DNA from 3 places in the Pseudoalteromonas sp. 1181_04 genome. Region 1 is predicted to be linked to each of the others. Evidence: predicted binding sites of a transcription regulator. Region 1 holds the regulator's gene; each other region holds the start of a gene.
What was found. Region 1 encodes sigma-54, which starts transcription at its own class of promoters, with help from an activator protein. Its sites were predicted from a motif close to GTTGGCACGNNNNTNGNNT; they were not measured.

Region 1 (10,346 bases):
TGAATAAAAATTGCCCGATTAACTCTTCAAGCACCAATGCTGATTTCGTGTCAGTGATATAGTCGCCATCATTTAAGGCTTTGCTTTCAACACCAAATAACTCGTCTAACCCTAAGTTTTTATCATTACTTGTTACCGCAACACCTAAACACGCTTGTTCAGCTGATTTTGGGGCAATGACAGGGTTAATCCCTAAATATTGCTCACCTAGGATGCCTGATGTCAAAATTGAAACTGAGCTGGTATCTGAAAAACGACATTTATATTGCGCATCAATCGTCATATCAACAACTGGCACAAATTCTTGTGGGTGAATTGAAATACCCTCAACTCGACCAACCACTACACCACCTACTTTAATCGGCGCACGTGTTTTTAATGAACCAATGTTTTCAAACTTGGCTTTCAATAAGTAAGTTTCGCCGTTGCCGCTGATCCCTGCATTGGCAACTTTTAACGCCAACATAGCAAAAGCTGCTATGCCTAGCGCAACAAAAAAACCAACTAAAATTTCTAATTTCCGTGAATTCATTATCTATACCTTTATTAGCTAGTAAACATTACCGCTGTCAAAATAAAATCAAACCCTAAAACAGCCAAAGATGAGTGTACAACTGTCTCTGTTGTTGCTTTACTGATCCCTTCAGAGGTCGGTATACAATCGTAGCCTTTATAAAGCGCAATCCATGTAACCACGATGGCAAATACAAAACTCTTGATCATGCCATTTAAAATATCTTGCTGAAACGATACTTGTGACTGCATGATTGACCAAAAACTCCCCGTATCAACACCCAACCAATCAACACCCACTAAATGAGCACCAATAATTGCAACTGCTGAAAATATTAACGCCAGTAATGGCATACTGATAAAGCCCGCCCAAAAGCGTGGCGCGATAATACGTTTAAGAGGGTCAATGGCCATCATTTCAAGACTTGATAACTGCTCAGTCGCTTTCATTAAACCTATTTCAGCGGTTAATGCACTACCAGCTCGCCCGGCAAACAATAATGCAGTAACAACAGGGCCTAACTCTCTGAGTAAACTCAATGCGACTAATGGACCTAAGCTGTCCTCTGCACCATAACCAACTAGTACGGTGTAGCCTTGCAACGCCAATACCATACCAATGAATAAGCCCGACACCATGATTATCAATAGTGACTGCGAGCCGACCATATATAATTGTCGTATTAAAAGCGGCGTGCCTTTTCTAAAATTAGGCAAACTCCATAACGCACCTATCAACATCTGAGTGGAGCGACCAAGTGCAGCAAATCGTCCTAACGTTTTATGACCTAGCATTTGCAAAAAATCAAACATCAGCGGCGCCCTCCCAGTAATTCTTGTTGATAAGGTTGAGCAGGAAAATGAAACGGCACTGGGCCATCAGATAATCCTTTTAAGAACTGCTGAACTAGGGCCGATTCATGATTACGCATTTCATCCGGTGTACCGCTACCAATAACGCCTTGATCGGCAATAATGATAACGTGATCGGCAATGCTCATCACTTCTGTTACATCGTGAGTTACGATTAATGATGATAATCCAAGCACTTGATTAAGCGATTTAATCAACTTAACTAACACCCCCATGGAGATTGGGTCTTGGCCTGCAAATGGCTCATCATACATAATTAATTCAGGATCAAGTGCGATTGAGCGCGCTAATGCAGCACGACGTGCCATACCACCTGACAGCTCAGAAGGCATTAAATCTTGTGCGCCACGCAAGCCAACAGCTTGTAATTTCATTAGCACCACAAGGCGAATTAAATCTTCACTTAGACGAGTGTGTTCACGCAGCGGAAAAGCGATATTGTCAAATACAGACATATCGGTAAATAATGCGCCGCTTTGGAACAACATACTCATTTTGGTTCGCGCCGCATAAAGCTCTTTGCGCGACATGGCAGGAATGTTATTACCTTCGAATAAAATAGTGCCGCTATCTGGTTTTAATTGACCACCAATTAAACGCAACATGGTGGTTTTACCAATTCCGCTTGGTCCCATTATTGCCGTAATTTTTCCTTTCGGGACACTAAAGCTCATATTTTTATATATGCAGCGATTGCCCCTAGAAAAGCTTACATCCTTGATTTCTACTATTGGTTGCGACAAGTCGCTCTCCATTACTATTTTCACTAGTTCACCTATTTTAAGCGTTTTTACAGCAAGATGGAAAAAACAAATCGTAAAATTTTGTAATATTCTATGTAATAGCGCTGCAAACCTTACAGCAGTAGGCTTAACCGTCGCTTAAATAATTATTCTCAGTCCAAATCAGGCCATAATCTAACAAGCTTCGCAGATTCTTTTATTTATACTTTCAGGTTGGCTTTTGTTACTATTTGCAGTCATCTCATTTTGAATAATTGGCGTAACGTAATGGTGACTTCTTTTGTCATTTTAATTCTCGGATTTGCAGCTCTAGTTTGGAGTGCGGATCGCTTTGTTTATGGTGCTGCGGCACTGGCAAAAAATTTCGGTGTTCCTACTCTTATTGTTGGCTTAACCGTTGTTGCGATGGGCTCGTCAGCCCCTGAAATGATGGTCTCAGCATCAGCTGCGCTTGCCGGTAAAACTGACACTGCCGTGGGTAACGCCGTTGGCTCAAATATCACTAATATTTTACTTGTTTTAGGTATTACTGCGCTATTGCGCCCACTCTCAGTATCATCAATGACATTAAAACGCGAAATGCCGCTTGTACTACTAGTGTCAATCGCTGCCTGGTATGTATTTTCTGATAACTACTTTTCATTTGCTGAGGGCGTTGCATTAATCATTGGCTTTGTGGCCTTTATTGCGGGCTTAGTTATTATTTCTATTCGCGCTAAAAACCAAGCTGATGACCCATTTGTAAGTGAAGCCTGTGAAGACGTACCAGATAACGTGCCCACCAAATCGGCTTTATTTTGGTTAATTATTGGTATGATATTACTGCCTGTCAGCTCACATTTTTTAGTTGGCTCAGCAGTTGATATAGCCAAATACTTTGGCCTAAGTGATTTAGTAATAGGGTTAACCATTATTGCTATTGGCACCAGTTTGCCTGAGCTGGCAGCCTGTATTGCTGGGGTATTAAAAAACGAAGATGATTTAGCACTGGGTAATATTGTTGGCTCAAATATATTTAACATTTTAGCTGTGTTGCCACTGGCTGGGATTATCAACCCTTCAATTATTGATCCTTCAGCTGCAAACCGTGATGCCTTAATAATGATTGGTGCCACCATAGCCCTTATTGCTATGTCCTTGAGTTTTAGGGGCACAAGACGCATTAATAGAGTTGAAGGTGGCCTGTTATTGGTCGCGTTTTTAATCTATCAAGGTTATATTTTCAGCCAAGTTGCTTAATGCTAGCCACAAAATGGATAACACAATGACGCAGTTAAATTTTATTGAACAAGGTAAGCGGGTGCTAGAAATAGAGCGCCAAGCACTGCTTGATATAACCCAATATCTAGACGAAAACTTTAATCAAGCTTGCCAATTGATGTATCAATGTCACGGTAGGATCATAGTAGTCGGTATGGGGAAATCTGGGCATATTGGTAATAAAATTGCTGCAACACTGGCAAGCACTGGCACGCCTGCGTTTTTTGTCCACCCGGGTGAAGCCAGTCATGGTGATTTAGGGATGATCACTCGTGATGACGTGGTTATGCTTATTTCTAACTCAGGCGAAACCAGCGAAGTACTGAATATTATTCCGGTTATTAAACGTATTGGCGCAAAAATGATCGCCATGACAGGTAACCCTGAATCATCAATGGCAAATTGGGCTGATGCACATGTATGCATCAAAGTAAGTCAAGAGGCCTGCCCATTAGGACTCGCTCCGACTGCAAGCACGACTGCAACACTTGCGATGGGTGATGCAATAGCCGTTGCTCTGCTAGAAACCCGTGGCTTTACCGCCGATGACTTTGCGCTATCGCATCCTGGTGGTAGCTTAGGCAAACGTTTACTATTGTGTTTAAAAGATATTATGCACAGTGGCCCAGCAACGCCTATGATCAATGATAAGCAATGTATCAAAGATGCATTAATCGAAATGTCGGCAAAAGGCTTAGGTATGACAGCTATTGTTGATGACACAGGGCAACTTGCGGGGCTTTTTACTGATGGTGATTTACGCCGAATTTTAGAGCAACGAATAGATATTCACAGTACTTTGATAAGCACTGTCATGACCCGCTCTTGCACTACTGCAACCGCTGATATGCTTGCCGCCGAGGCACTCAATATCATGGAGAATAAGCGTATCAATGGCTTAATTGTAGTTGATGATAAACACCACCCTATTGGTGCTCTTAATATGCAAGATTTGCTCAAAGCAGGAGTTTTATAATGCAGTTTGCTGACTTATATCAGCCTCTTTCAGATGATGCTCGCGAGCGAGCACAAAAAATCAAACTCCTGATCTGTGATATCGATGGGGTGTTTTCAGATGGTCGTATTTATCTTGGTAACCAAGGTGAAGAACTCAAAGCGTTTAATACTAAAGATGGCTTTGGTATCAAAGCACTGATCAATAGCGGTTTTGAAGTTGCCGTGATCACCGGCCGTCATTCACAGATAGTTCAGCAACGGATGACTAGCCTGACAGTACCGCATATTTACCAAGGCCAAGAAAACAAGTTGCAAGCTTATCAACAGCTCAAGGATAAATTGCAGTTAAGCGATGAACAAATCGCTTACATAGGCGATGACGGACCTGACTTGCCGGTAATGGAATTGGTTGGTTTTGCGGTGGCAGTAAATGATGCGCATCCACTAATCAAACGCATTTCACATTATACAACCATGCTACCTGGTGGCTTTGGGGCGGTGCGTGAACTCACTGATTTATTAATGCTCGAAAATGGTAAATCATTAACCAGCGAAGGCACGAGCTCATGAATAGTGCGCGTTTAATATTATGCGTATTATTTGTCGGCTGCATGGTATGGCTGTGGTATCCGTATTTTTATCAAAGTACCGCCATAAAACAACACCAAGAAGATATAATAGCAAAACCTGATTATACTGCGGTGGCATTAAAACAAACCGCATTTGATGAACAAGGTAAAATTAGCCACAAAGTAACAGCTGCAAAAATGGAACTCTACCAACAGTTAGGGTTCACTTACTTTGAACAACCTATTTTTACGCTCTATAATCAACAGCAAACGTGGCAAATTAATGCCGATGAAGCCACCTTATATGAAAATCATCAATTAATTTTAGAAGGTAATGTGGTTGCTAAAAACCTGACCAATAATGCCATGATTGAACATATAAACGCAGATAATATTCAGGTTGATATTGAACTACAAACCATGAGTTCAGAACAACCAGTTGAATTAATCGGACCAAATTTAAAAATCACTGGGCGCGGTCTCCATGCCGACTTAAAAGCCGAAGTGGTAGAACTAATTAACCATACGCGAACCATATATTATGACCAATAAATTTGCTCACTTGCTTGTTATACCAAGCTTATTCATTGCTTTTGCAAGCTTTGCTGAAAATACGACACCACCTGCAGATCAAGTCTCTATCAGTGCTGACACGCAGCTTGCCCAACTGAAAGACAATATCGGTATTTTTGAAAAAAATGTTGAAATCATTCATGGTAACCGCCGTATCAAAGCGGATCGACTTGAAGTCCATAAGCGCGAAGATTTAGGCGATAACAAACAACTACTTGTCGCAACTGGCAGTCCGGCTTACTTTGAAGAAAAACAAACTGATGGCACAGTAATGAGTGCCAGTGCTGATGAAGTCCGTTACGATGTCGCTAAGCGCTATTTAACCTTGGTTGGCAATGCACAAGTCACTCAGGCAGGTCAAAAAATCAATGCCAAAAGCATTACCTATGATATGGACCAGCAACTGATCAGTGCTGAAAAAGGCGCAAGCTCAAGCGATCGTGTGCACACCATTTTGGTACCAGTAGACAGTAAAAAAGACAAATCTAAAGGGCAGCCATGAGTACATTAAAAGCTGAATTTCTAGCAAAAAGCTATAAAGGTCGCCAAGTTGTAAAAAGCGTGGGTTTAGAAGTTAGCGCAGGCAGCATTGTTGGCTTATTGGGTCCTAATGGCGCTGGTAAAACCACCACCTTTTATATGATTGTGGGTTTAGTTCCAAGCGACAAAGGTAAAATCAGTATTGATGATAATGACATCACCTTACTGCCAATGCACAGTCGCGCACGGTTAGGGATTGGCTACCTGCCACAAGAATCATCCATCTTCCGTAAATTAACTGTTTATCAAAACCTGATGGCTATTTTAGAAACTCGTAAAGAGCTGAATAAACAAGCCAGAGAAGAAGCGCTCGACAGCTTACTTGATGAGTTTAGCATTCAACATATCCGCGACAGCCAAGGTATGGCATTATCTGGCGGTGAACGTCGTCGAGTTGAAATTGCACGCGCTTTAGCCGCAAACCCAAAATTTATCTTACTTGATGAGCCTTTTGCTGGCGTTGATCCTATTTCAGTGTTAGATATAAAGAAGATTATTGAACACCTTAAAAACCGTGGTATTGGCGTGCTTATTACCGACCACAATGTACGAGAAACCCTTGATGTTTGTGAAAAAGCCTACATAGTTTCTCATGGGGAGTTAATTGCATCAGGTACCCCTGAGCATGTACTCGCCGACCAAACAGTCCGCGATGTTTACCTGGGCGAGCAATTTAGGCTATAAAGCCACGCTCGGCTAAGTATCTGCTAGACTTAACGATGATAACAATAAAAGGATTGTTAGAGATACATGAGGCAATCACTCCAGCTGCGCATGGGCCAGCAACTTACAATGACACCACAGCTGCAACAAGCAATTCGCTTATTGCAACTCAGTACATTGGATCTCCAGCAAGAAATTCAAGAAGCGCTCGACAGCAATCCATTGTTAGAGCTAGAAGAACATGAATACTCAGACGACACGGCTGGTAAAAACGAACAAAAACAAGATAACGATGACTTAACCGTTAGCGCATCAGCGGACGACAAGCCCAGCGAATATGAACAAGAAAGTAGCGAAGCATTAAGTAAAGAGACCTTAAGTGACGAAATGGCTATGGACGTCACCTGGGACGAATACATGAGTGCTGCGCCAAATACGTCATCTGGGCCAATGCCTGAAGATGAGTCAATTTATCAAGGTGCCTCAACTGAAACCCTGCACGAATATCTGATGTGGCAATTACAGCTCACACCTTTTAGTCCAACCGATGAAGCTATTGCCATTGCGATTGTTGAAGCTGTTGACGATTCAGGTATTTTAACCTTGAGCTGCGAAGACATCGCAGAGAGCTTAAATCAAGGTAATAACGAAGAAGAAATCGAACTAGACGAAGTGCAAGCAGTGTTAAAACGCATTCAGTTATTTGACCCTGTTGGTATTGCTGCGCGCAGCCTACAAGAATGTTTATGTATTCAATTAAATCAATTTGATCCTGCAACTCCTTGGATTAGCGAGACTAAAATGATTTTAACTGATCATATCGATTTATTAGCTAGTCGTGACTATCGCACTTTGATGAAAAAGACTAAGCTTAAAGAAGATGAGCTGAAAGAAGTAATGACATTGATCCACAGCCTTAACCCAAAGCCTGCGGATACCATAGTACGCGAAGAATCAGAGTATGTTATTCCTGATGTTTCGGTGAAAAAAATTAAAGGTCGCTGGGTGGTTGAACTTAATCCAGACAGCATGCCAAAAATTAGAGTGAACAGCCAATATGCGGCAATGTCACGCTCAGTAAAATCAAGCACTGACAGCCAATTTATACGTTCGCATTTGCAAGAAGCTAAATGGTTTATTAAAAGCCTAGAAAGTCGTAACGAGACGTTACTCAAAGTAACCAACTGCATTGTTAAACAGCAGCAAGGATTCTTTGAGCATGGCCCTGAGGCCATGCGCCCTATGGTACTAAACGACGTTGCCGAAATGGTTGAGATGCACGAATCAACAATTTCTCGTGTAACCACCCAAAAATACATGCATACCCCTCGTGGTATATTTGAGTTAAAATATTTTTTCTCGAGCCATGTAAGTACTGAGAACGGCGGCGAATGCTCATCGACAGCCATTCGAGCATTGATCAGAAAATTGATCAGTGCAGAAAACTCAGCGAAACCATTGAGTGATAGTAAGATTGCAGATATATTGGCAGAGCAAGGTATCAAAGTAGCTAGACGGACTATTGCAAAATACCGCGAGTCGCTGGCTATTCCACCGTCAAATCAACGTAAAAGTTTGATTTAAGGCGTAAAATCACAAGAGGAAAATGCTTATGCAACTAAATTTAACTGGTCGTCATGTAGAAATTACTGATTCATTAAGAGACTATGTAAACAATAAGTTTGCCAAGCTTGAAAGGCATTTTGATCATATCAATAATGTCCATGTCATTCTTGATGTAGAAAAGCTAAGCCAAAAAGCAGAAGCCACATTACATGTCAGTGGCGCTGAATTATTTGCCTCAACTGAGCACCAAGACATGTATGCAGCCATTGACGGACTAATCGACAAACTTGACCGTCAGGTAATTAAACACAAAGAGAAGCACGCTCGACACTAACACTATGAAATTAAGCTCACTTATTTGCCAGGACTGCAGTAAAGCTGCGGTCCTTTTTAATAGCAAAAAACGGATCATTGAATTTATCAGCCAATTGGCTCATGAACAACTTCCTCAGCTATCACAACAAGAAATCCTCAACGCACTACTGTCGAGAGAAAAACTAGGTAGTACGGGTATTGGTCGTGGTATTGCTATTCCTCATGGCCGTATGAGTGGTGTTGAAAACCCGCTAGCAATAATTATAGTGAGTGAATCACCGATTGATTTTGATGCGATAGATAATCGCCCAGTTGATATATTTGTAGCTCTCATCGTGCCAGATGGTGATAGCCAACTTCATTTGAAGACGTTAGCCACAATTGCTGATAAACTCAACGACAAAGATTTTTGTAAACAACTACGTAGCGCAAAAACAGACCAAGATTTGTATCACGTAATTGCTGCGCAATCGTAGCCAAATGAAGGAGAATTTACATGGAGTTAATCATCATCAGTGGGCGTTCTGGCTCAGGTAAATCTGTTGCTCTGCGTGTAGTAGAAGATCTTGGCTATTATTGTGTAGATAATATTCCGGTAAACTTATTACCTTCATTAGTGCGCAGTGTCTCTGATAATTATGACAAAATTGCCGTCAGTATTGATGTCCGTAATTTACCGAAAGAGCAGGAAGAATTTAACGATATTCTTGAATACTTGCCTGGTTTTGCAAATCCGACGCTATTTTATTTAGACAGTGATGATCAAACCCTGATCAAACGTTTTTCTGAAACTCGCCGCTTACACCCATTATCTTTGGACTCTTTGCCACTGGATTTAGCTATCAAGCAAGAAAAAGTATTACTTGATGTATTAACTACTCGCGCTGACTTTATACTTGATACCACTGATCTGAGTGTCCACCAGCTTGCAGAGTCAATCCGTGAAAAGATTTTAGGGAAAAAAGATAAAAAACTAATCATTACCTTTGAATCATTTGGTTTTAAATATGGTATCCCAAAAGAAGCTGATTATGTTTTTGATGCACGCTTTTTACCAAACCCACATTGGGAGCCTGAGCTTAAGCCACTTACAGGCCTTGATCAGCCAGTAAAAGATTATTTAGCCAGCCATAGTATCGTACAAAAATTCACTTGGCAGATCCAAACCTTTGTACAAACTTGGTTACCGCATTTGGAGCGTAATAACCGCAGTTACTTAACAATTGCTATTGGTTGCACCGGTGGTCAACATCGCTCAGTTTATCTAGCGCAAACTATAGGTGAAAGCTTCTCGATGAGCCACAGCAATGTGAAAATTCGCCATCGTGAACAAGAATAACAACTCACGTTTACAGTAAGGAATGTTGATGCGTTTAGAAGATACATTTTTAATAAAAAACAAACTCGGTTTACATGCTCGCGCAGCCAGCGTATTAGCGCAATTAGCTGTGCAGTTTGATGCCAGCATCACACTTCATCAAGATGACAAACAAGCCGCAGGCGATAGCGTACTCGGCTTAATGCTATTAGAAAGTAGCCAAGGCAAAGAAGTTAAAGTTGTATGTGAAGGCCCGGACGCTGAACCTGCTCTTGCAGCAATTGGCGAGTTGATTGCACAACGCTTTAACGAACAAGAATAGCTCGTAGTCAGTACCACTAAATTGCGTTAAACTAAATAAAGTCGTTAATTAAACAGACCAAGCGCGTTAATTACCGACAACTGTTACCCTACCTATCAAGCGTATTAATTTTTAAGGACGCCAATGCCAGAAGC
Region 2 (10,346 bases), on a different contig from region 1:
GGGCTTAACGACCAGCCAGCAAAAACCTGGTGGCAACGATTTGAGAAAAACTACTTACATCCACTTTACTATAAAGTACTTACCCGCCCTGAAAATGAATTTTTAGATACCTTGCACGATGTCGCAGCGATGCAAGGCACACATATAGGTAAAGCACTCAGTGGCACACCAGCATCGTCTTGGCGACTCACTCCAGATAACAAAGCGGTTATTTTATCAGCCGCATATCCTATTTGGATCCAAGATAAGGTCATTGGTGCTGTAGTGGCCGAAGAGACTACCAATGGTGTTCGCACATTACGCAACAAATCGTTAGAGAAACTATTTAATGTGATTTTAGCAGTGATGCTAATAGGCACAGTAACGTTATTCTTTTTTGCATCAAGGATCTCCAGTCGTATTCGTCGCTTAAGAGATACCGCAGAGCAAGCCATTGATGCTCAAGGGCGAGTAACTGGCACTATTAATTACAGCGATTCAAACGATGAAATTGGCGATTTATCTCGCAGTTTTGCAAATATTGTAAGTCGCTTAGGTGGTTACACTAACTATTTAGAAACCATGTCGTCGCGATTATCTCACGAACTCAGAACACCCGTTGCGGTCGTACGTAGTTCCCTTGAAAACTTACAAATGCAGCCACAAAGTGAGCTGAGCCAAAAATACCTTGATCGTGCCAGTGAAGGAGTCGAGCGTTTAGGTAAAATAATCACCACCATGAGCGAAGCAACTCGCCTTGAGCAAAGTATTCAAAGCGCTGAAGCTGAACCGTTTGATTTGCGAAATGTGATCAATGGTTGTATGCAAGGCTACCAGCTAACCTATGCACAGCAACAATTTAGCCTTAATATTTGTCCGCAACCATTACTACTTAACGGCGCGCCTGAGTTTATTGCTCAGTTGCTAGATAAACTAATCAATAATGCCTTAGAGTTTAGTGTTGAAGATAGCGCTATAAGTGTCAGCCTTGATCAACATGATAATGAAGCCCTGCTATGTGTCAGTAATCTAGGTCCACTTTTACCCGAGGGATTAACAGAGCATATTTTTGATTCAATGGTGTCGGTACGTAGTCAACAACTGCAGCAGCAACCACACTTGGGTTTAGGGCTTTATATAGTACGTTTAGTGTGTGAATACCATAAAGGCACAGTTAGCGCGGCTAATAATCAACAAGCTGATGGTGTGACTTTTACCGTTCGACTGCCTATTAATAATAATTAAGGATTACATTTATACACATTTTGTACGGTTAATGTTCACTTACAATTCAGTCGCGCAGACATATGCTTACTACTTAACTAAGTTGATAAGATAGGAGGCAATATGCAAGCGATACTGAAACGTGAAGAAATTGATTTTATTTTTGATTTATACAGCTATGAAGATAGTGATGAGTTAAACAGTAGCGAACCTAACTCTGATACTGAAAAACATGACATAACGCAATCAAAAGTAATTTATCAGCCTAGTTGTTTGACCTAAAAGCGGTTTGCTCATTACAATGGCGCACCTTGTAAAAGTACTGCCTAATAATGAAAACTCATTCTGCTAAAAAAGAACTTATTTTATTACCGATCTTACTGATTGTTATTTTACTGTGTATTGCTGGGCATTTTTTACTACAAGCCAGCTTCCAAGATAGCAATGTTACCGAGTATATGCTTGCTGCGTTACCTTTTGCTATGTTTGGCTTAGTGATTATCGCTTTTAAAATTGCCAGTAACAGTGAAGACAAAGAGCGTGCAGAACAAAGTGATAACGGCTAACGCTTGCACCACACACTCTCTTGATTATTTATAATATATGGTAACCAAACCAATCGGGCTTAATCGCTTGAGATTGCTCACTCGGGGTTAGCTTGATATGTAATTGACTGTCGAGCAAGTCAATTGCAAAGCAATCATCTACATCATGTAAGTCATCTTTATGAATATGACTTAAACCTGCTAGTAAATCCTCTTTTGCTCTTTGTTTAGCTTCGTCGCTACTACTAGCTACATATAACGCAAAGTCATGCTGCTCAGCTAACCTATCAGCACGATACGCTCCTAAATTTACAAAGTATAACTGCTGCGATTGGGCCAAGGGTTCATCAACCACGGTTACTGCAAAGCCATCAATGTGATTTACCGCCATATAGCTGTCCATGTGCACGCTACTTTTATCACCGACCCACTGCGCTTTTAATTTTGAGTAAGTTTGTTCTATCGATTCCCCAACAACAAAACGAACATCATGCATTTCAATATGGCAGCCCTGAATACGCCCACCTAAATACACCATAAATAACTGCATTTTCTCTCCTAACAAATAGTATCAACGTCAATGTTGTGTTTTTTAATCAATTTATAAAAATCTGAGCGATTTCGCTTAGCTAGTTTTGCCCCTTCAGCCACGTTACCGCCAGCCATCTTTAAAGCATTAATCACATAATCACGCTCAAATTCTTTTTTAGCATCGTTAAGTGAAAGCGGCTCAACATTGTTGGTATTACTATTAAGCGCACTTTCAACCAGCTGTGCTGATATTACTTCACCTGGGGTAAGTGCGACAACCTGCTCTACTACATTTTGTAACTGGCGAATATTACCCGGCCAATCGTGACGTACTAATGCATGCATTGCATCATTGGCGAAACGCTTTTCTTTTTGATCCATACGTTTAGCAATGGTAGCGCTAAAATACTGCGCTAATAAACTAACGTCTTCTCTGCGCTCACACAGTGGTGGCAATTTAAGATTCACAACATTTAAGCGATAGTATAAATCTTCGCGAAATTGCTGATTAGCAATCGCATCAGGCAAGTTTTTATGAGTTGCTGATACAATCCGCACATCAATTGGAATTTCTTCTTCAAAGCCCACAGGGCGAATAGTTTTTTCTTGTAATACGCGCAGTAACTTAACTTGTAAATTAAGTGGCATATCACCAATTTCATCTAAAAATAAAGTACCGCCTTGCGCTTGCTGAAATAACCCTTGGTGGTCTTTAATCGCGCCCGTAAAAGCCCCTTTTTTGTGACCGAATAGTTCTGATTCGAGTAATTCACCCGGTACCGCACCACAGTTTATTGCGACAAACGGACCTTCACTAACATGGCTATGTTGATGAATAGCATTAGCTAGTAACTCTTTACCTGTACCACTGGCCCCCGAGATCAGCACATTGACCTGAGTCGGACCTAATAATTTAACTTGCTCAAGTAAATGCAGCATAGCACCACTGCGGGTCACGATATTGCTGTTTGATGCACTTTCATCGGCACTGAGACCATGAATTTCAATCGCTTTTGCTAAACTATCAAATAACTCATCTTTATCTACCGGTTTAGTAATAAAGGCAAAAATACCTTGCTTCGTCGCTTCAACAGCATCAGGAATAGACCCATGAGCTGTCATCATCAACACTGGCAGCGCTGGGTAGCGATTTTGTAACTGACGGTGTAATGCCATACCATCCATTTCATCCATGCGTAAGTCTGTAACCACAGCATCAAACACATTATTTTTTAATAACTGTAGCGCAGCGATACCGCTTTCGCAGGTAGTCACTTGATAGCCTTTAGATTCTATGCGAATAGCCAATAGTTTTAATAAACTTGCATCATCATCGACCAGTAAAATTCGCGCGCCTTGGTTTTGCTCTGTTGACATAATTACTGCTCCTTAGTTTCTTCGCGTAGTAATAGTTGCTGCTCGATGGCTGCCAGTGATGACAGGGTTTCTTGCATTTTATTATTCAGCGCTTGCTGCTGTTCTTTAGCGTTGATCTGCTGTTTTATTTGTTGTTTTTGCAGCCATAAATACTGTTTTATATCATCTGGCCAATAATAAGCTTGATCCAGTTTTAGCAGCTGCGTTAATACTTTTTCCGGTGCTAATACATTATTTTTACAACTAAAATCAAAATAATTCTGAAGCTCTTTAGCACCAATATAAACCGTTTTACTCGCTGCCACTTGAAAACCACCGCACGACTTTGCATGCCAACCAATAACCGTTTCGGCAGGTGCATACATAGGATCGGTTTTCGGCCTAGGTTTCGGGTTTGGTAAACTATCCCCTTGTGGTGTAGTCACCTTACCCGCTTGTTCAGCTTCAGGGTTGCTTTTATTTACTGGCTGCTCAGTTAACTCACACCCTGCGAGCCCTAAGGTTGTGATGCAAACCACTAAAATGGCATTTAAACGCACGCCCATGCTAATTAACTCCTTGGTTTTTATTGGTTGGAGGGATGATTGGGATTTGAATTATAAAACGACAGCCTTGTGGTTCATTATGCTCAACGTGTAAAGTACCCATCAATTGCTCAACAGACTCCTTTACAATGGTAAGCCCTAAGCCACTACCTTGAGCGGTTACATCTTTAGCATTCTTACCTTGATAAAAGGCACTGAATATATGTGATTTCTCTTGCTCTTTAATACCGGTGCCTTGATCGCTCACGCTCATAGTCAAAGTACGACCAGCTAATGACAGAGCAATATTGACCGCCTGTCCTGCTGGTGAAAACTTTAAGCCATTAGAGATCAACTGAATTAAGATCATTTCAACAAGCTCTGCAGCAATTTCCAGTGGTTGCTCGGGTAACTCACAATGCCAACATAAGCTTTGCTTACGCGCCACTAAACGATGTTCAAAATGGCTGTTTATCTTGGTTATTAATTGCGAGAATTCCAGCTCACTTAAATCTTCTTTGCTGCTGCGAATCGCATTGTAACTAAGTAAACTATCGATCATAGCGCGCAAACGCACCATGCTCTGGGTAATTAACGCCAACACCGCTTGCTGCTCTTTGTTAATTGGCCCAACGATTTCATCGGCGAGTAAGTCAGTACCCTCAACCATTGACGCTAATGGAGTTTTCAATTCATGGGTAACATGGCGTAAAAAAGTATCTTTTTGTTGCTCTAATTGATGCAACTGCTCTTGCACCCATTGTAATTTATTTCCTAGTTCAACCAACTCAGCAGAGCCTTGTACAGCTATTTTTTGTTGCCAATGACCTTGCCCAAGCTTATCAATAACCGACGTTAATCCTTTTAAGCGACCACTTATACGCCATAAAAAACCACCACCTACTAGTAAAGTTAATGGGATAAGTGCTATTAACCAATTGATAAATGAGCTTTGCAAAGCTTTTAACTGTTGCTGATTTTTAGTTATTTGCAGCTCATTTTGATCTCTTAGCCACACCGTTTGACGCGCAATTAATTCACTCACAGGAATAAACAATTGCGCATCTTGTTGTCCTTCAGTAACGAGTTGAGTATGCGCTAATTGCAATACCTGTGCGAGTTGCTGCCATTGCTTAATATACTCCCCCGTAGAACTTATAAAAGTTAGTTCATCAATGCTTTGTAGTGATGATTGCCACTTATCAACAATCAATTCATCGAGTGATTCGCTTTTCAGCACCCAGTTTTGTCGCGTTGCGCGCTCTAAGCTATTGAGGTCTTGCTTAAGGTTATTAAATGACTTGGTAATTTGATAATTTTCACTGACGATTTGCTGAGTTACTGCTAGCTGTTTATTCAGCGCATTTAAAAATACAATCACTACCAGTGATAATGGCAGCAGCGATAACAAAGTACTAAACAAAAACTGGCCTATTAAATTGGGTCGCCAACTAAGTAATGCACTGTACTTTTTAGCGAATGAGGCCACTATCGCCACTCCTTTAGTTAAAAGTCTGATTATGGAAGGTGTTACTTATACACTAGCTGAATCAATAAGAATAATGAATAAGGCGAACTGTGTAGCGCTATATAAAGCGACTGACGCTAAATTGAAACAACTTAACCAACTGTTTTTTAAAAACTTAATGAATACCCGTTAAAAGTTGTTGCAAAAAAGACACATTGCCCGGTCATTTTTTCCCACTCATGATCATGCCAAAACATTAAGCCACTGATATTTATACAATAAAAAAATTGGCATCGTTCTTGTAATATCCGTATCAACGACTGTTTATAAGGAAATAATATGAAAATATTAACACCGCTGTGCTTATGCATCAGCCTACTGCTTAGCTTTAACAGCTTTGCCATTGATGTCGAGGCCACCTTCGCAGAACTTGATAAAGACAGTAATGGCACATTGAGTGAAGCAGAAGCATCTGAAGATGCGGTATTACACGAAAGTTTTGAGCAAATTGACAAAGATCAAAATGGTCAAATTTCATTTGCTGAGTTTAAACAATTTTTGCAATAAATTTCCCAAAGGAAACACTGCTATGAAACAACTTATCGCCGCTTTTTCACTGATGTTTTTAGTCATTAGCGCCACTGTTTTAGCATCACAATTAAATGTTAAGTTTGCGCAATTAGATACCGACTCTGACGGACAAATTTCATTACTTGAAGCCAAGCAAAACAACACGCTATTAAAGCAGTTTACTGATCTTGATGATAATAACGACGAGCAATTATCTGAGCAAGAGTTCGCAAAGTTTAAATTTTAAAAGGCTTTAAAGTATTTGCCATAATCCCGGAGGGAATGTGTAAACGGATTTAATGTTGGGATTTAAATTATGGCAAATGCTTTATTCTTTTTGTTGGTAGGATGTAAATAATGAAAAGCATATTAATAATATTAAGTGTGTCGCTAGCCACTAGTTTTAGCGCAATGGCACTGGATGTAAAACAACGTTTTGATCATTTAGATAGCAATAAAGATGGCTATTTAACGCATAATGAGCTTGAACCACAACCACAATTGTTGAGTAACTTTAAACGTTGGGACAAAAACCAAGACAATAAAATTTCCCTATCTGAATTTAAGCGTTTTTTAACTAATAATCTAGATTAACGAGTTTCCCCAATGAAATTTTGTACACAACTGGGACTAAGTTTGTTATTTGTCAGTAGCTGTTGCAGTTTTGCAACAACTGATAATATAGCAGAACAATTCAAAAACTTAGACCGCGATAACGACGGTCTTATCACGCGTTCAGAGTCAGCAAAAGATCCTGCCCTGTGGTCTCGTTTTAAAAACTATGACCGCGATAAAGATGGTAGATTATCACTGTCTGAATTTACTCTATATGCAAATAAATGAATAGCTAATTCATCAGCATAGTTGAAATGCACAACGATAAATAATTTATTATATTTAATTTGCAGACTCAGTATTCTCTGTTACTGTTTAACTAACAAAAGCAGAAAAAGAATTCTAACAATGAAATGCTTACTCGCCTGTTTAATCACTTTATCTTTACCTGTGCTAGCTGATACCACGGTGATCTACAATGCTAATGGTTACACTCCAACTTACAGTGGCCAATTACAGCAATTTTCTACACTGGTTATTAAAGATGGCAAAGTAGTAAAAGTAGGAGACGATAAACTAAAAGCGAGTTTCCCTAATGCTGCAGTATTTGATGCCGAGCAACAAACCTTATTACCTGGTTTAATTGACGCCCACGGTCATGTGATTGGACTTGGTAATAATTTAGCGCAACTCGATTTACGTGGCAGTACGTCGATTGCAGAAATACAAAAAAAGCTTGCTGTATTTGCTAAAAATAACCGGGGCTGGATTATTGGCCGCGGTTGGAATCAAGAACTGTGGCCTAATAAGCAATTTCCTACTGCTGCTGACTTAGATAAAGTTGTCAAAGATGTTCCGGTGGTGCTTTCTCGTGTCGATAGCCACGCGATTTGGGTTAATAGCAAAGCGATGGAGTTAGCCAAATTAACACCCACAGTACAGTCACCAGCAGGTGGTGAAATTATTCGCAACCAAGCAGGTCAACCTAGCGGTATTTTTGTCGATAAGGCCGAAAGTTTAATTACTGCACATATTCCTACGCCATCTGATCAAGACGTAAATAATGCCTTAAATCAAGCTGGTCAACATCTGCTCAGCTTAGGTATAACCTCAACCCACGATGCTGGGATTGATAAACAAACATGGCAAGTTTACAAGCAAAGAGCTGAACAAGGCACCTTACCGCTGCGCATTGTTGCAATGCTAAGTGCAACAGATCCGTCCCTTGAAGATATGCTCAGAGCCGGTCGCTATAAAGATCTTAACGATTTCATGTCTATTCGTAGTGTAAAAATATATGCTGATGGTGCGTTAGGAAGCCGTGGCGCCGCACTACTGGCCGATTATGCAGATAGAAAGAATCACCAAGGTTTAATGCTCGAAACTCAACAAAAATTAGAACAGCTGTACACATTGAGCTTTAACCATGGTTTTAGCGCCAATACCCATGCCATCGGTGATAAAGCAAATCATATTGTGTTAGATGCCTATCAAAATGTATTTAAAAAAACCGGCGGGATTTTACTACGTAACCGTATAGAGCACGCACAGATAGTTGATCCAGCAGATATTCCTCGCTTCAAAGCACTTAAAATCATTCCATCAATGCAACCGGTGCATGCAACTTCTGATATGCATATGGCAGAGCAGCGCCTTAGCGATACACAATTACAAGGTGCATATGCATGGCAAACGTTTTTAAAGCAAGGCTCAGTAGTAGCTGCAGGCTCAGATTATCCAGTTGAACTGGCCAACCCCTTTGACGGTTTGTATTCAGCAATTACTCGCCAAGATCACAATCAATTACCCGCTAATGGCTGGCGAGTCACTGAAGCACTGAGCAGAGAAGATGCACTCAGAGCATTCACGTTAGGTGCTGCGTATGCCGCACATCAAGAATTTAAATTAGGTAGTTTAGAGCAAGGAAAGTGGGCTGACTTTATTTTAATCGACAAAGACTATTTTAAAGTGCCAGTACAAGAAATTTTTACCATTGTCGTAAATCAAACATGGATTGGCGGTGAATTACGCTACCAAAAAGCGCAAATTGATAACCAGAGTAAGGCGCAATAAACCACGCTATTATTGCGGTTTTTGTTGTTGACGTTTGAGCTTAATTAAATGATAAATATTTACGAAGGTTAGCAAACCATTAGTGATAGCCACAGGCCATGCAGCAATCGCAATACCGTAGGCTGTGAAAGCAATACAACCGGCAAGGTTAAACCAACGAAGTTTGCTCACATCACTCATAGTTAAAGAGGCAATAAGTAAAGCTGAGGCAAAATACCCCAAATATTCCCAACTCATTTGTTCTCTCCGGTACTTTAGGTTAGCATTGCAAATGTTGTAGTTTAGGCAAAGTTATTCCACAATATAGCAATAGTATAAAAAAGCTAACTTACTAAAAACCCAAAGCTGCTAAAAGCACACTTTAATAATCATTACACGGGATATCAGGTATTAAGCTTAATTAACCGAGTTAACTAAGCTAGTAAGTTAGCGTAAATTCTTAGAATCTTAATGCTAACGTCATTAAGATGTAATAAATAGGACAATTGTCCGAAGGGCATTGTTGATGTTTCAATATCATTTTTCTAGTTATCTCGTCGACCAGCTACTAACCTTTGCTGGCAGCCGTTATCAACAATCTAAAAAAGAAGTACTGATCCACCAAGATCAACCTCTTACAAAATTAGTGTTAGTCAGAAGCGGCACCGTATCGTTTAGTTATGATGTCGGTAATGGCCGCCGCTTACTGCTGGGCCAACTTGATTGCAACAACACCTTAATTGGTGAAATTGAAGCGCTAAACAATAACCCCTGCATTTATACAGTTACCTGCTTCAGTGACGTTAGCTACAACCTAATAGAACTAAAGCACTGGCGTGCCCTGTTACTTGAAAAGCCAGAGCTGAGTTTATACACAGCACAAACTATTGCCGCTAAGTTTCAAGAAAACCAAAAAATTAATTTAGATAAACTATTGTTGCCATTGGGTTACAATATCGCCAAAGACTGTTTATTACGTGCCGAAAATAATAACCCCACCCTGCTGCGCGCATACCCAACGGTAAATGCTGAAGCTGAGCGTTTTGCCACCACAGAGCGAGCCTATCGCCGCGTAGTATCGGAACTGGTGGAAAGAGGTTTAGTCGCACGCTCAAATGATGGACTCAAAGCGGTTGATTTAGATAAACTTAGCGATTACGTGGATAGTTTTTCGCAGCTATGAAGTTGACTCACATTAAAATTCAGCCGAAAAAAACAACGTTTAACTGCCTAAAATGCAACTATTTACATTTACAACCGCAGCCTACTACTTTAGCATAGTAAGCTAATAACGAAGCTGCGCTAAATCCGTAAAAATTAAATAAGAGATTTATTACATAACAGGGTAACAATTTTCTTATTTAATTAATAAAAGTATATATAATGTTCACTTGACGTATATATAATGTGCGCTTATCCTTGATGAACAAATTATTGTATTATAGGTGCAAGCCTGACCTGGTGCGCGCTTCGGTACATTTATAGAACTGCAATTAAGTCTGTTTACTTTAAAGAGAAAGG
Region 3 (10,346 bases), on a different contig from region 1:
CTCATTTAATAAACGATAGGTTTCTCCACGACCGACTTGGTTATCAATCATGGTCATATGCTCTGTACGCTCGCGTACATAACCTACCGTATTAACATTGGTAATGTTCTTACTGGTGGTTTGCAGTAACTCAGAGCTAGCTCGAACTCCTGAGCTTGCAATGTCAAATAAGTTAAACGACATGTTAATTTACTCCTTGGCGAACCAATGATGTCGCCAATGTCTTAAGCTCTGTGTGGTTTAGCACTTGCTTAATTTTGTCAGCGTAATTGGGGTCAGTGGCATAACCAGCTTTTTGTAATGAATCTAAAAAGGCAGCCGGTTTTGCGGTATTTTGTAGCGCTTCTTGGTAACGTGGGTTTTCTGTCAAAAACTGCACAAAGTCATTCACACTCTCTTTAATAGAATCATATGCACGAAAACTAGCTTGTTTTTTAACTGGTGTGCCTTGCTCAAATTCAAGCGTCATTTTGTTGGCTTTCTCACCTTGCCAGCTTTTATCTGATTTAATATTGAATAAATTAAAGCTGCTATTACCATCACTTTTATTAATGATATGTTTCCCCCAGCCAGTCTCAAGAGCTGCTTGTGCAACCATCACCGCGGGGTTCAAACCAATTTTCTCAGCGGCTGTTTTGGCATGTTCCCAAACACTACTGATAAAATCTTCTGCATTTTCAAACTGAGGTTTTTGCGCTGTTGATGAGCTGCTATTGACAGCCTGAGTGTCAGCCGCGTTATCAGCATTCTTGCTGGTTGCACGTTGATCACTGGTAAAATCATCGACGGTGCGCAGCACTGAACTAGGGGTAAATTTTTTCCCGTCAGGAGAGAGTTGTTGCACTATGAGATCGGCTAAGCCCAATGAACCTTTTGAAGATAAATCAACCGATAACTGTTGATCATGCATTTCTTCAAAAAACTTTACTCCACTGGAGTTAAAAGGGCTGTCTTCGTCTTCAAACGCTTCGTTTGCTTTACGCATACTTTTTAAAAGCATTTGCGTAAAAATAGATTCAAATTGTGCCGCTGCTTTTTTTAGCGCTTCTTTTGATGCTTCAGGCGAGGCACCACTTTTTAAGGCATCTTGACGTAATGTATTGAGATTGCCTAAATCAAAGAAGTTTTGTTTATCGAGATGATTAGTATCCATCAGCAATTTGACACAGCTATTAATAATAGTATTAATAATGCAATAATTAAGCCAATGCGAGTTTGCGAGTTTGCGAGTTTGCGAGTTTGCGAGTTTGCGAGTTTGCGAGTTTGCGAGTTTGCGAAAGTATAAAAGCGTTGATTAATTATGCAAGTCAAGCCCCCCTAAATGCAAGTTAACGCAAACTTAGGGGGTCAATATGGTTTAAATAACCACGAGTTGACCGCTAATGGCACCCGCTTCTTTTAATGCTTCTAGTATCGCCATTAAGTCACCAGGCGCTGCGCCAACTTCGTTAATTGCGCGCACTAAATCGTCAAGGCTAACACCGGGGTTAAATACAAAGGCCCGAGAATCATCTTCGTTAACATCAATAATACTTTGATTAGTAACGGCAGTTTCCCCTTCACTTAATGCGTTAGGCTGCGATACATTTTGCTGTTCTGCGATCGTAACGGTAAGACCACCATGGGTAATTGCCGCCGCTTGTAACCGCACGTTTTTGCCGATCACTATGGTGCCAGTGCGTGAATTTACAATAATTTTTGCCGAAGTATCGGCAGGTTTAAACTCTAAGTTTTCAAGCGTAGACAAATAAGCAACACGCTGCGACGCATCACGCGGGGCAATAACACGAATTGAAGCGGCATCAAGGGCATGTGCACTGTCTGGACCGATAAGCTCATTAATGGTTTGCTCCAAACGTTTAGCAGTAGTGAAATCAGGACGATTTAAATTAAAAGTTATGTAATCACCTTGCATAAAAGGACTTTTAATTGCCCGTTCAACCGTTGCGCCATTTGGAATACGTCCTACCGTGGGCGTGTTCATTACGATCTTACTACCATCAGCTCCTTCGACACCTAACCCGCCAACAATTAGACTACCTTGCGCGATAGCATAAGTATTTCCATCAACCCCTTTCAAAAAGGTTTGTAGTAATGTTCCACCACGTAAGCTACCCGCACTACCAATTGACGATACAGTAATATCGATTGTCTGCCCTGGCTTTCTAAATGCAGGTAATTCTGCATGCACAGCAACCGCTGCTACATTTTTGATTTTGGGTTTTAAATTCGATGCCATGGTAATACCAAAACTATTTAGCATGGCTTTAAAACTTTGTTCAGTAAAACGACTTTGCTCACCGGTGCCAGGTAAACCTACTACCAGACCATAACCAACTAACTGGTTTGAGCGAACACCTTCAACCATTGAGACATCCTTGATACGTTCAGCGCTAGCAATAGAATGCCAAGCTAATAAACATATACACAGCAACGCTTTCAAGCTATTCATATCAACATCCTTTAAAAAGGGAACAGAGAGCTAGTGAAGAATCGAGTTAACCATCCTGCCGTTTGAGTCTCTTGCATTTGCCCTTTACCAGAATACTGAATACGCGCATTTGCGATTCTGTTAGAGGTCACAGTATTATCTGCAGTAACATCTTGCGGGCGAACAAGACCTTCCAAACGAATAAATTCTTCGCCGGAGTTTAAAGTCAGCCATTTTTCACCACGGATCACTAAATTACCATTAGGTAATACCCGCATAACATTTACGGAAATATCACCAAATAAACTATTAGATTGATTTGACTTAGTATCACCTTTGAATTTAGCACCGCTGCCCACACCAAACTGAATACTATCGCCACCAATATTAACCGGTAGTCCGCCTAATCCAATGACAGGATCTAAGCTGGCATCACTTTGTTTATCCGTTTCAGTTTTAGCTGCTTTAGATGATTGCGTCGATTCTTGCAGTTTAACTGTAATAATATCTCCGGTGCGTAACGCTTTTTTATCTGAATATAAATCGTTTGATAAATTGCTATCAAACAATGAGCCTGTCGGCACAACTTGCTCTGCAGCAGGCTCTGGGTACATAGGAGCATAGTATGGATCATCTTGAACCACGCTGTGGTTTTGAGTCGTCATACAACCACTCAATATAAATGCACCCGTTAAGACTATAGATAAATTACGCATAACTTTGCTCCGAATTAGTTAAAGTTGCTGACTGATGTAACTCATCATTTCGTCAACCGCTGAAATCACCTTTGAATTCATTTCATAGATACGTTGAGTTTCAATTAGGTTAACTAACTCTTCGGTTACATTTACGTTAGAGGTTTCAAGTGCGCCTTGGACAACAGTGCCTAATCCTTCTAGACCAGGGTTACCTTGTACAGGTGCGCCACTGACGGCCGTTTCGGTATATAAATTTTGGCCTACAGGCTCTAGACCTGATGGATTGATAAAGTCACTGATCGTTAACTGACCAATCACCACATTCTCAGGTTGTCCTTCTATTTTCACAGACACCTCACCATCTTGTGATACGGTAATTGACTTCGCATCATCAGGTACATTCATTTCTGGCTGCACAGGAAAACCTGCACCAGCAGTAACAATACGACCATCCTCATCCGTGGTAAATTGACCATTTCGAGAATAGGCGATATTGCCATCGGGCTGTAAAACTTCAAAAAAACCTGGCCCTGATATCATCCAATCCAATGAGTTTTCAGTGGTTAACATGTTACCTTGAGAAAAGTTCTTCTGATTAGCAACTACTTTGGTACCAGCACCAAGCATCAGACCAGAAGGCATCTCTGTATCTTGTGATGAACGCCCCCCTGGCTGATTAATATTTTGATAAAGCAAATCTTCAAATACAGCACGACTTTTCTTATAACCAACAGTACTGGCATTGGCTAAATTATTTGAGATAACCGAAATATCGGTTTGTTGAGCATCAAGCCCCGTTTTACTTATCCACAATGCAGGATTCATATTAATGTCCTCTCAATAAAGTTAAACAATACGCAGCAATTGAGTTTGACGTTCGTCAATTTCTTCAGCCGTTTTCATTAACTTAACTTGTAATTCAAATTGGCGTTGATGGCTTATCATATCCACCATCTCATGTACCGGATTCACATTTGACATTTCCAAAGTGCCACTCATTACTTTCACATCATTAGAGATGTCACAAAATCCACATATACCATTTTCCAGTAATTCGGGTTTTGGTCGAAATAAGCCATCATTGCCTTTTTCAAGCTCAGAATTATTTGCCTTAATTACCTTCAAACGGTCAACAACTTCTAAAAAGTTAGCCGGCGCACCTTGCGGGCGAACTTGGATTGAACCATCGTCACTAAATTCGACTTTCTCCACTGGCAATGGCAAAATAATCGGTCCACCTTCGCCAATAACTTGACGCCCGTGACTGGTGATCAAAGCGCCATCAGGGGTGATATTCAACGTGCCAACTTTAGTATATGCCTCATTCCCTGAAGCATCTTGCACTGTAAGCCACCCTTTATCGCTCATAGCAATATCAAGATCACGTCCAGTTTCAACAATACCGCCGGAAGTCATATTAGAGCCTGGCCGTTCCTGCATAGTAAAAACACGTGTCGGTAAGCCTTCACCAAAAGCTTGCATTGAGCGCGCTTGCGCGAAGTCAGCTTTAAAGCCTGTGGTATTGGCATTTGCTAAATTATTTGCTTTAAGCTCTAGGCCCCGCAAACTTTGCTTAGCTCCAGACGCTGCAATGTAGACCATCTTGTCCATAACATCGACTCACGTTAAAAATCTATAACATGACAAATGCAAGATAAGTGCCACAATAAAATGACGTAATAAATTACAAAATATAATCAAGCACAAATAAAAAAGGCTGCTAATAAATAGCAGCCTAGGTGTCGGATTGTAAAAAATATTAAAACGAGATTAACGGATCTGCAAAATAGCTTGCTGTAGTGTTGAATTCACTTCGAGTGCACGCGAGTTAGCTTGGAAGTTACGCTGTGCGCTGATCAAATCAACAAGCTCATTGGTTAAGTTCACGTTTGATTGCTCTAATGCTGATGAGCTAATCTTACCAAATGCGCCTGAATTTGCTTCACCCGCTACAGGGTCACCTGAAGTTAAACTTTTCTTCCATGACGTATTGCCTACTTGTTGTAACCCCTGTGAATTGGGAAAACGGACTAACGCAACTTGACCTAGGTAGTTAGAGTCACCATTACTATAAGAAGCAACAATTTTTCCATCAACACCAATGTCTATATTTGCCAACCGTCCCACAGCAGCACCATCTTGAGATAATACTTTATTTTCAAACTTGCCTGCATGCTGGGTCGGGATTTTTGCAGAGGTACCTGCTTCATCACGCCAGTTGATAGTTACATTATTAGGAAAGCTAGCACCATTGCTTAAAAACCCTGTCAAATTAGTGCTATCTAACACAACAGGGTTAAATGTATTGCCTGTATTTGCGGTACCATTGGTGTTAAGTGGTAAGCCGTTCGCATCAAACTGAAATGTTGAAATTGGATTAAATGGTCCAGTAGCGCCTTGCGAGCTTCCATCAGGATTGAATGCTTGACCGTCTAACGTGGCATAGGTTTGCCACTCATTAGCATTACCTGTAACAGCTGCATCCGTTTTCACAAAAAACAATTGCATAGTATGCGGCTCACCTAGCGAATCATAAACATTGGTTGAGGTAGAGTGAGTATATGACCCTGATTGAGTTGGATCAAATGGTGTAATAGTCGGTGTATCTTTGGTCGAATCCAATCGAAATGACGAATATACACTTGAGGTAGCCCGCGGGGAACCTGATGAATCAGGAATTTGAATCGCCCCAGAGGAGGTTAAACTTACTGATGTTGCATCTCCACTAATTTCATCAACAGGAAAGCCTTGTAAGTAATTACCTTGTGCGTCAACGATAAAGTTATCTTTATCTAATTTAAACGCCCCTGCACGAGTGAATGTTTTATCTTGTGAGCCTAACTCATTGCTAAGAGCAAAGTATCCTTCACCTCCTATAGCAAGATCGAGTGAATTTTTAGTGCCTAATGTTGAACCTTGATGAAACTGCTGTGCTACAGATGCTGTTTGTACACCATCACCATTTTTAGTTTTACCCGAAGAAAAAACTGATGATGAATAAACATCGGCAAACTCAGCTCTCGATTCTTTAAAACCGTAGGTATTTACATTAGCGATGTTATTAGCAGTAACATCCAAATCTTTTTGTGCGGCAGCAATGCCAGTTAATGCAATATTAAAACTCATAATTCACCTCTAACCTATAAAATTTAGCCAATAGGCTAAAAAATAAATAAAATTTATCACGCAATTTCTGCGACATCAGACAGCTTAACTGCCCCTTCTTTAGTGTTAATAATAATACCGTTAGCGCCATTAATATTGACGCTATCAATATTTTTATAAGAGGCCATGGGTAAACTAGTAAATTCTTCGCCCATGCTGCCCTCTGCTTTGATATTGTATTCTCCTGGCGGAAGGCTCTCACCGGCTTCATTTTTTCCATCCCAGTTAAAACGTAAGCCACCAGCAGGTTTATCACCTAACTCAATTACTCTCACTAGTTGTCCGGAAGCATCTGTAATACTGAGCCTTAAATCTTTAACGGGACTTTCAACAGCAATCATGCCCGAGACATCACCACTGCTGTTAAGATCTAATGTATCTGATTCAACTAAAGCTTTTTTGCCTACCAGAGTTGATGCTTGCAACGCTGAATTAGAGGTCATTGAAGCAGCCAAAGACTCAAACTTTGAATTTAAATTTGAGATACCTTCTGCCATGGTAAAGTTCGTCATTTGTGCAATCATTTGGTCGTTGTCCGCAGGTTTACTGGGATCTTGAAACGACAGTTGCTGCGTTAATAATGAAAAGAAATCCTCTTGCGTTAATGCATCACTTTTCTTTTCACCAGTCTTTTCGTCAGCCTCTTGTTTACTCGGCCAACGAAGCGAATCTATATAGCTTGATGATGCAGTATTTATGTCGTTACTCATAATCTAACCCTCAATTACCGCTGCCCAAGCAACAGTGTTTTACTTAACATTTGCTTCGCTGCATCAGCAACTTGCACATTGGTTTGATAAGAGCGTGAGGCGGAAATCATATTAGCCATTTCTTCAACGACATTAACGTTAGGTTTGTAGATATAACCATTTTCATCCGCACTGGGGTGATTTGGGTTATATTCAATTTGCAGTGGTTTATTACTCTCTACAATGCCTAGTACTTTAACGCCAACAGACGATCCCTGCGTATTACCAGTTGATTCTGATGCTTTCATCAGTTCAGCTGCAAAAACAGGGTGACGCGCCCGGTAAGTTTTGTCTTGGCTTGAGCTAATGCTATTGGCATTGGAAATATTACTTGCGGTGGTGTTCAAACGCACATTTTGCGCACTCATACCACTACCTGAAATATCAAAAACGTTATATAAACTCATGCTTAGGCTCCTTGACTACCGAGGGCTTTTTTAAGGCCTTTAATTTTACTACTCATAAATTGCAGGCTTGCCTGATACTCTAATGAGTTCTTTGTATACAAGTTTCGTTCCACTTGTATATCAACCGAGTTACCATCACCTGTATCTGCTTGATTTGGCGAACGAAACATTTCACTATTACCGATATAACGACTACCACCTGCAATGTGATTCGGGTTAGTTGTTACCATGTTATTGCCGCCTTGCTGGTGGCTTTTTGCCGCTTTCAATGCTGAGGCAAAGTCGATATCCTTCGCTTTATAGCCCGGCGTATCAGCATTAGCGATATTGGTTGCTAATAACTCAGCACGTTGCGAACGGATCAACATTGCATGAGGATGAACCCCAAATGCTTTATCAAAACTGATAGCCATAACCATCTCCAAAAAATTGACTTAAGATGATTAATGCAAAAGGTGAGCCAACTAGGTTAGTGTTTTATGATGTGTTTAATTTTTGATTTAAAAAGAAAAACGATGTGGAGGCACATCGTTTTATCGTATTCTAGATTCGGCTTTACTACCGATGAGACTTGAGTTACTTGCGTTTTAGCGCGTTATTTACGCTGGTAAGTTATTTCTTTTGATAAATAATACCAGGATTACAGCGTACCATATCAAACTCGTTACTTAACCCTGACATAGACTCTGAAGCACCTAAAAATAAATACCCCTTAGGGTTAAGTGCTTGAGCAAACTGAGCAATAATTTTGGCTTTCACCTCAGGTGCAAAATAAATCAGCACATTACGGCAAAAAATAATATCAAATTTGCCCATTAGTGCGTATGAATCTAATAAATTAAGGTGTCGAAAACTCACTAATTTTTTTATTGAGTCGTTAACTTGCGCCATCCCATTGCCGCTATCTTTGAAGAACTTCTTCCTGCGCTCTACCGACAGCCCTCTAGCTAAAGCAAGAGAGTCATATTCTGCATGTTTACACATATCTAACATAGTATTAGAAATATCGGTGCCGATGATCTGCGCGCCCATTTTTAATACACCCGGCTGCTTAGCTTGAAACTCAGCGACCGACATGGCAATAGAATATGGCTCTTGTCCTGAGGAACTTGCCGCTGACCAAATTTTCAACGGTCGACGCAACTCTTTATGCTCTGGGAATAACTTACTTTGTAATAGTTCAAACGGGTATTGATCCCGAAACCATAAAGTTTCATTGGTCGTCATAGCATCAACAACTGCGGCACGTAACTGCCGCTCATGCGGACTCAGTGTTTTACTGACCAATTGTGACAATGACTCAACATTGAAACGAACCATTAGCGGAGCAAGCCTGCTTTTGACTAAATAAAGCTTATTATCACCCAAAACAATGCCACATTGTTGCTCTAAAAAAGAACGAAACTGATCGTACTCACTTTGTTGTAAATGCTTATTTTCCAAAGTAACACCGCCTTTTCAAATTAGTCACAATGAACCCATTTTTTCACTGCTGTAGCTAACTCATCCGGATTGAACTTAGCAATAAAGTCATCAGCCCCCACTTTTTCAATCATCGCTTGATTGAACACACCACTGAGTGATGTATGCAGAATAACATGTAATGGGGCTAACTTTGGATCTGCTTTTATTTCAGCCGTGAGGGTATAACCGTCCATTTCTGGCATTTCAACATCAGAGATCAATAAACCAACTCGCTCGGTAATATCATGCTTACAGTCAAGTGCAGCAATTTCCCGGAGGCGAATTAATGCTTCTTTCCCGTTTTTAGCAAGCTCAGTCTGCACGCCTAACGGCTCTAGAGCACGTTTGACTTGATTACGAGCAACGGCAGAGTCATCGGCAATAAATACGATGCGCTCACCTAAGTCTTTTTGAATTTCACCATCATTAGCTATTGCTGCACTGACTTCAGTATTTACCGGGCAAATTTCATTTAATATTTTTTCTACATCAAGAATTTCGACTAACTCATTTTCAATTTCTGTCACTGCTGTTAAATACGAATATCTGCCAGCCCCAGACGGTGGCGGCATTATTTTTTCCCAATTCATATTTACAATTCGCTCAACGCCGCCAACCAAAAAACCTTGTACGGAGCGGTTATATTCAGCAATGATAATAAAACTATCTTTAATATTCTCGATCGCAGGGCCACCTACAGCCATTGATAAATCAATAACAGAAATAGTTTGCCCACGTATATGTGCGACACCTCTTACATAGGCATTCGACTTCGGCATGTTTGTTAAAGGAGGGCATTGCAGTACTTCTCTCACTTTAAACACATTAATACCAAAGCGCTGCCGCCCTCTTAGCTTGAATAATAATAATTCAAGACGGTTTTGCCCAACCAATTGAGTACGTTGGTTAACTGAGTCTAAAATGCCTGCCATTTCAATCTCCTGAAGAAAGCGAATAAGAACGGAACAATAATTGCTTTCTTTCTGTAAAGCTACATAACTACACGGGAGCGTCTGTTTATTGACGCTAAATATTTATACCCTGTTTTCAACCATAAGCATAGTCGAAACATTATGAGTTTGTTAAAAAAAAGCCGAAGATACAGTGTTTTTTATTTTCTTGCTAGCTTATGCCTAGTTACTCCACTGTATGCACAAACATATAGCAAAGAACAATTGCAAGAACTTGCTGTATCCCATGTCTATGATCAATTAGACCCTAATACCGCCGATGATAAGGAACTCAATGCTCTAACATTGGATAGTCGGATACCTGATCGTGGCTGCAACAGCGACCTTGCATTTAATATTCCTACTGAGCCGCCATTTAATCGCCAAATAACCGTACAAATAAAATGTGATGACCTCAATGGTTGGAGCCAATATGTTCATGTACGTATGATTGAACTCACCCCTGTGATTATAGCCACTGA

Region 2: a site for sigma-54 is predicted at 5,935-5,953, ahead of FW757_RS07560 (EF-hand domain-containing protein). Genes of this name have one in related genera too.
Region 3: a site for sigma-54 is predicted at 4,777-4,795, ahead of FW757_RS19410 (flagellar basal body rod protein FlgF). Genes of this name have one in related genera too.

What each region holds. Positions count from the first base shown of each region.
Region 1 is NZ_VXCS01000035.1:20,716-31,061, reverse strand. Features, by position in the region: gene mlaD (outer membrane lipid asymmetry maintenance protein MlaD) at 1-532, opposite strand, end outside; gene mlaE (lipid asymmetry maintenance ABC transporter permease subunit MlaE) at 547-1,326, opposite strand; gene mlaF (phospholipid ABC transporter ATP-binding protein MlaF) at 1,326-2,141, opposite strand; gene FW757_RS21115 (calcium/sodium antiporter) at 2,397-3,368, shown strand; gene FW757_RS21110 (KpsF/GutQ family sugar-phosphate isomerase) at 3,394-4,365, shown strand; gene kdsC (3-deoxy-manno-octulosonate-8-phosphatase KdsC) at 4,365-4,916, shown strand; gene lptC (LPS export ABC transporter periplasmic protein LptC) at 4,913-5,467, shown strand; gene lptA (lipopolysaccharide transport periplasmic protein LptA) at 5,457-5,990, shown strand; gene lptB (LPS export ABC transporter ATP-binding protein) at 5,987-6,712, shown strand; gene FW757_RS21085 (RNA polymerase factor sigma-54) at 6,779-8,275, shown strand; gene hpf (ribosome hibernation promoting factor) at 8,304-8,591, shown strand; gene ptsN (PTS IIA-like nitrogen regulatory protein PtsN) at 8,596-9,048, shown strand; gene rapZ (RNase adapter RapZ) at 9,069-9,911, shown strand; gene FW757_RS21065 (HPr family phosphocarrier protein) at 9,940-10,212, shown strand; gene mgtE (magnesium transporter) at 10,336-10,346, shown strand, end outside.
Region 2 is NZ_VXCS01000007.1:109,277-119,622, forward strand. Features, by position in the region: gene pdsS (proteobacterial dedicated sortase system histidine kinase) at 1-1,224, shown strand, start outside; gene FW757_RS07530 (hypothetical protein) at 1,327-1,485, shown strand; gene FW757_RS07535 (hypothetical protein) at 1,536-1,769, shown strand; gene FW757_RS07540 (DUF1543 domain-containing protein) at 1,798-2,298, opposite strand; gene FW757_RS07545 (sigma 54-interacting transcriptional regulator) at 2,307-3,656, opposite strand; gene FW757_RS07550 (hypothetical protein) at 3,659-4,201, opposite strand; gene FW757_RS07555 (sensor histidine kinase) at 4,203-5,672, opposite strand; gene FW757_RS07560 (EF-hand domain-containing protein) at 5,988-6,215, shown strand; gene FW757_RS07565 (hypothetical protein) at 6,238-6,465, shown strand; gene FW757_RS07570 (EF-hand domain-containing protein) at 6,576-6,812, shown strand; gene FW757_RS07575 (EF-hand domain-containing protein) at 6,825-7,061, shown strand; gene FW757_RS07580 (amidohydrolase) at 7,182-8,846, shown strand; gene FW757_RS07585 (YgjV family protein) at 8,856-9,083, opposite strand; gene FW757_RS07590 (Crp/Fnr family transcriptional regulator) at 9,352-10,008, shown strand.
Region 3 is NZ_VXCS01000027.1:44,297-54,642, forward strand. Features, by position in the region: gene FW757_RS19385 (FlgK family flagellar hook-associated protein) at 1-183, opposite strand, end outside; gene flgJ (flagellar assembly peptidoglycan hydrolase FlgJ) at 185-1,153, opposite strand; gene FW757_RS19395 (flagellar basal body P-ring protein FlgI) at 1,358-2,452, opposite strand; gene flgH (flagellar basal body L-ring protein FlgH) at 2,464-3,147, opposite strand; gene flgG (flagellar basal-body rod protein FlgG) at 3,166-3,954, opposite strand; gene FW757_RS19410 (flagellar basal body rod protein FlgF) at 3,976-4,740, opposite strand; gene flgE (flagellar hook protein FlgE) at 4,900-6,255, opposite strand; gene FW757_RS19420 (flagellar hook assembly protein FlgD) at 6,312-7,004, opposite strand; gene flgC (flagellar basal body rod protein FlgC) at 7,019-7,450, opposite strand; gene flgB (flagellar basal body rod protein FlgB) at 7,453-7,863, opposite strand; gene FW757_RS19435 (CheR family methyltransferase) at 8,063-8,893, opposite strand; gene FW757_RS19440 (chemotaxis protein) at 8,914-9,846, opposite strand; gene flgA (flagellar basal body P-ring formation chaperone FlgA) at 9,988-10,346, shown strand, end outside.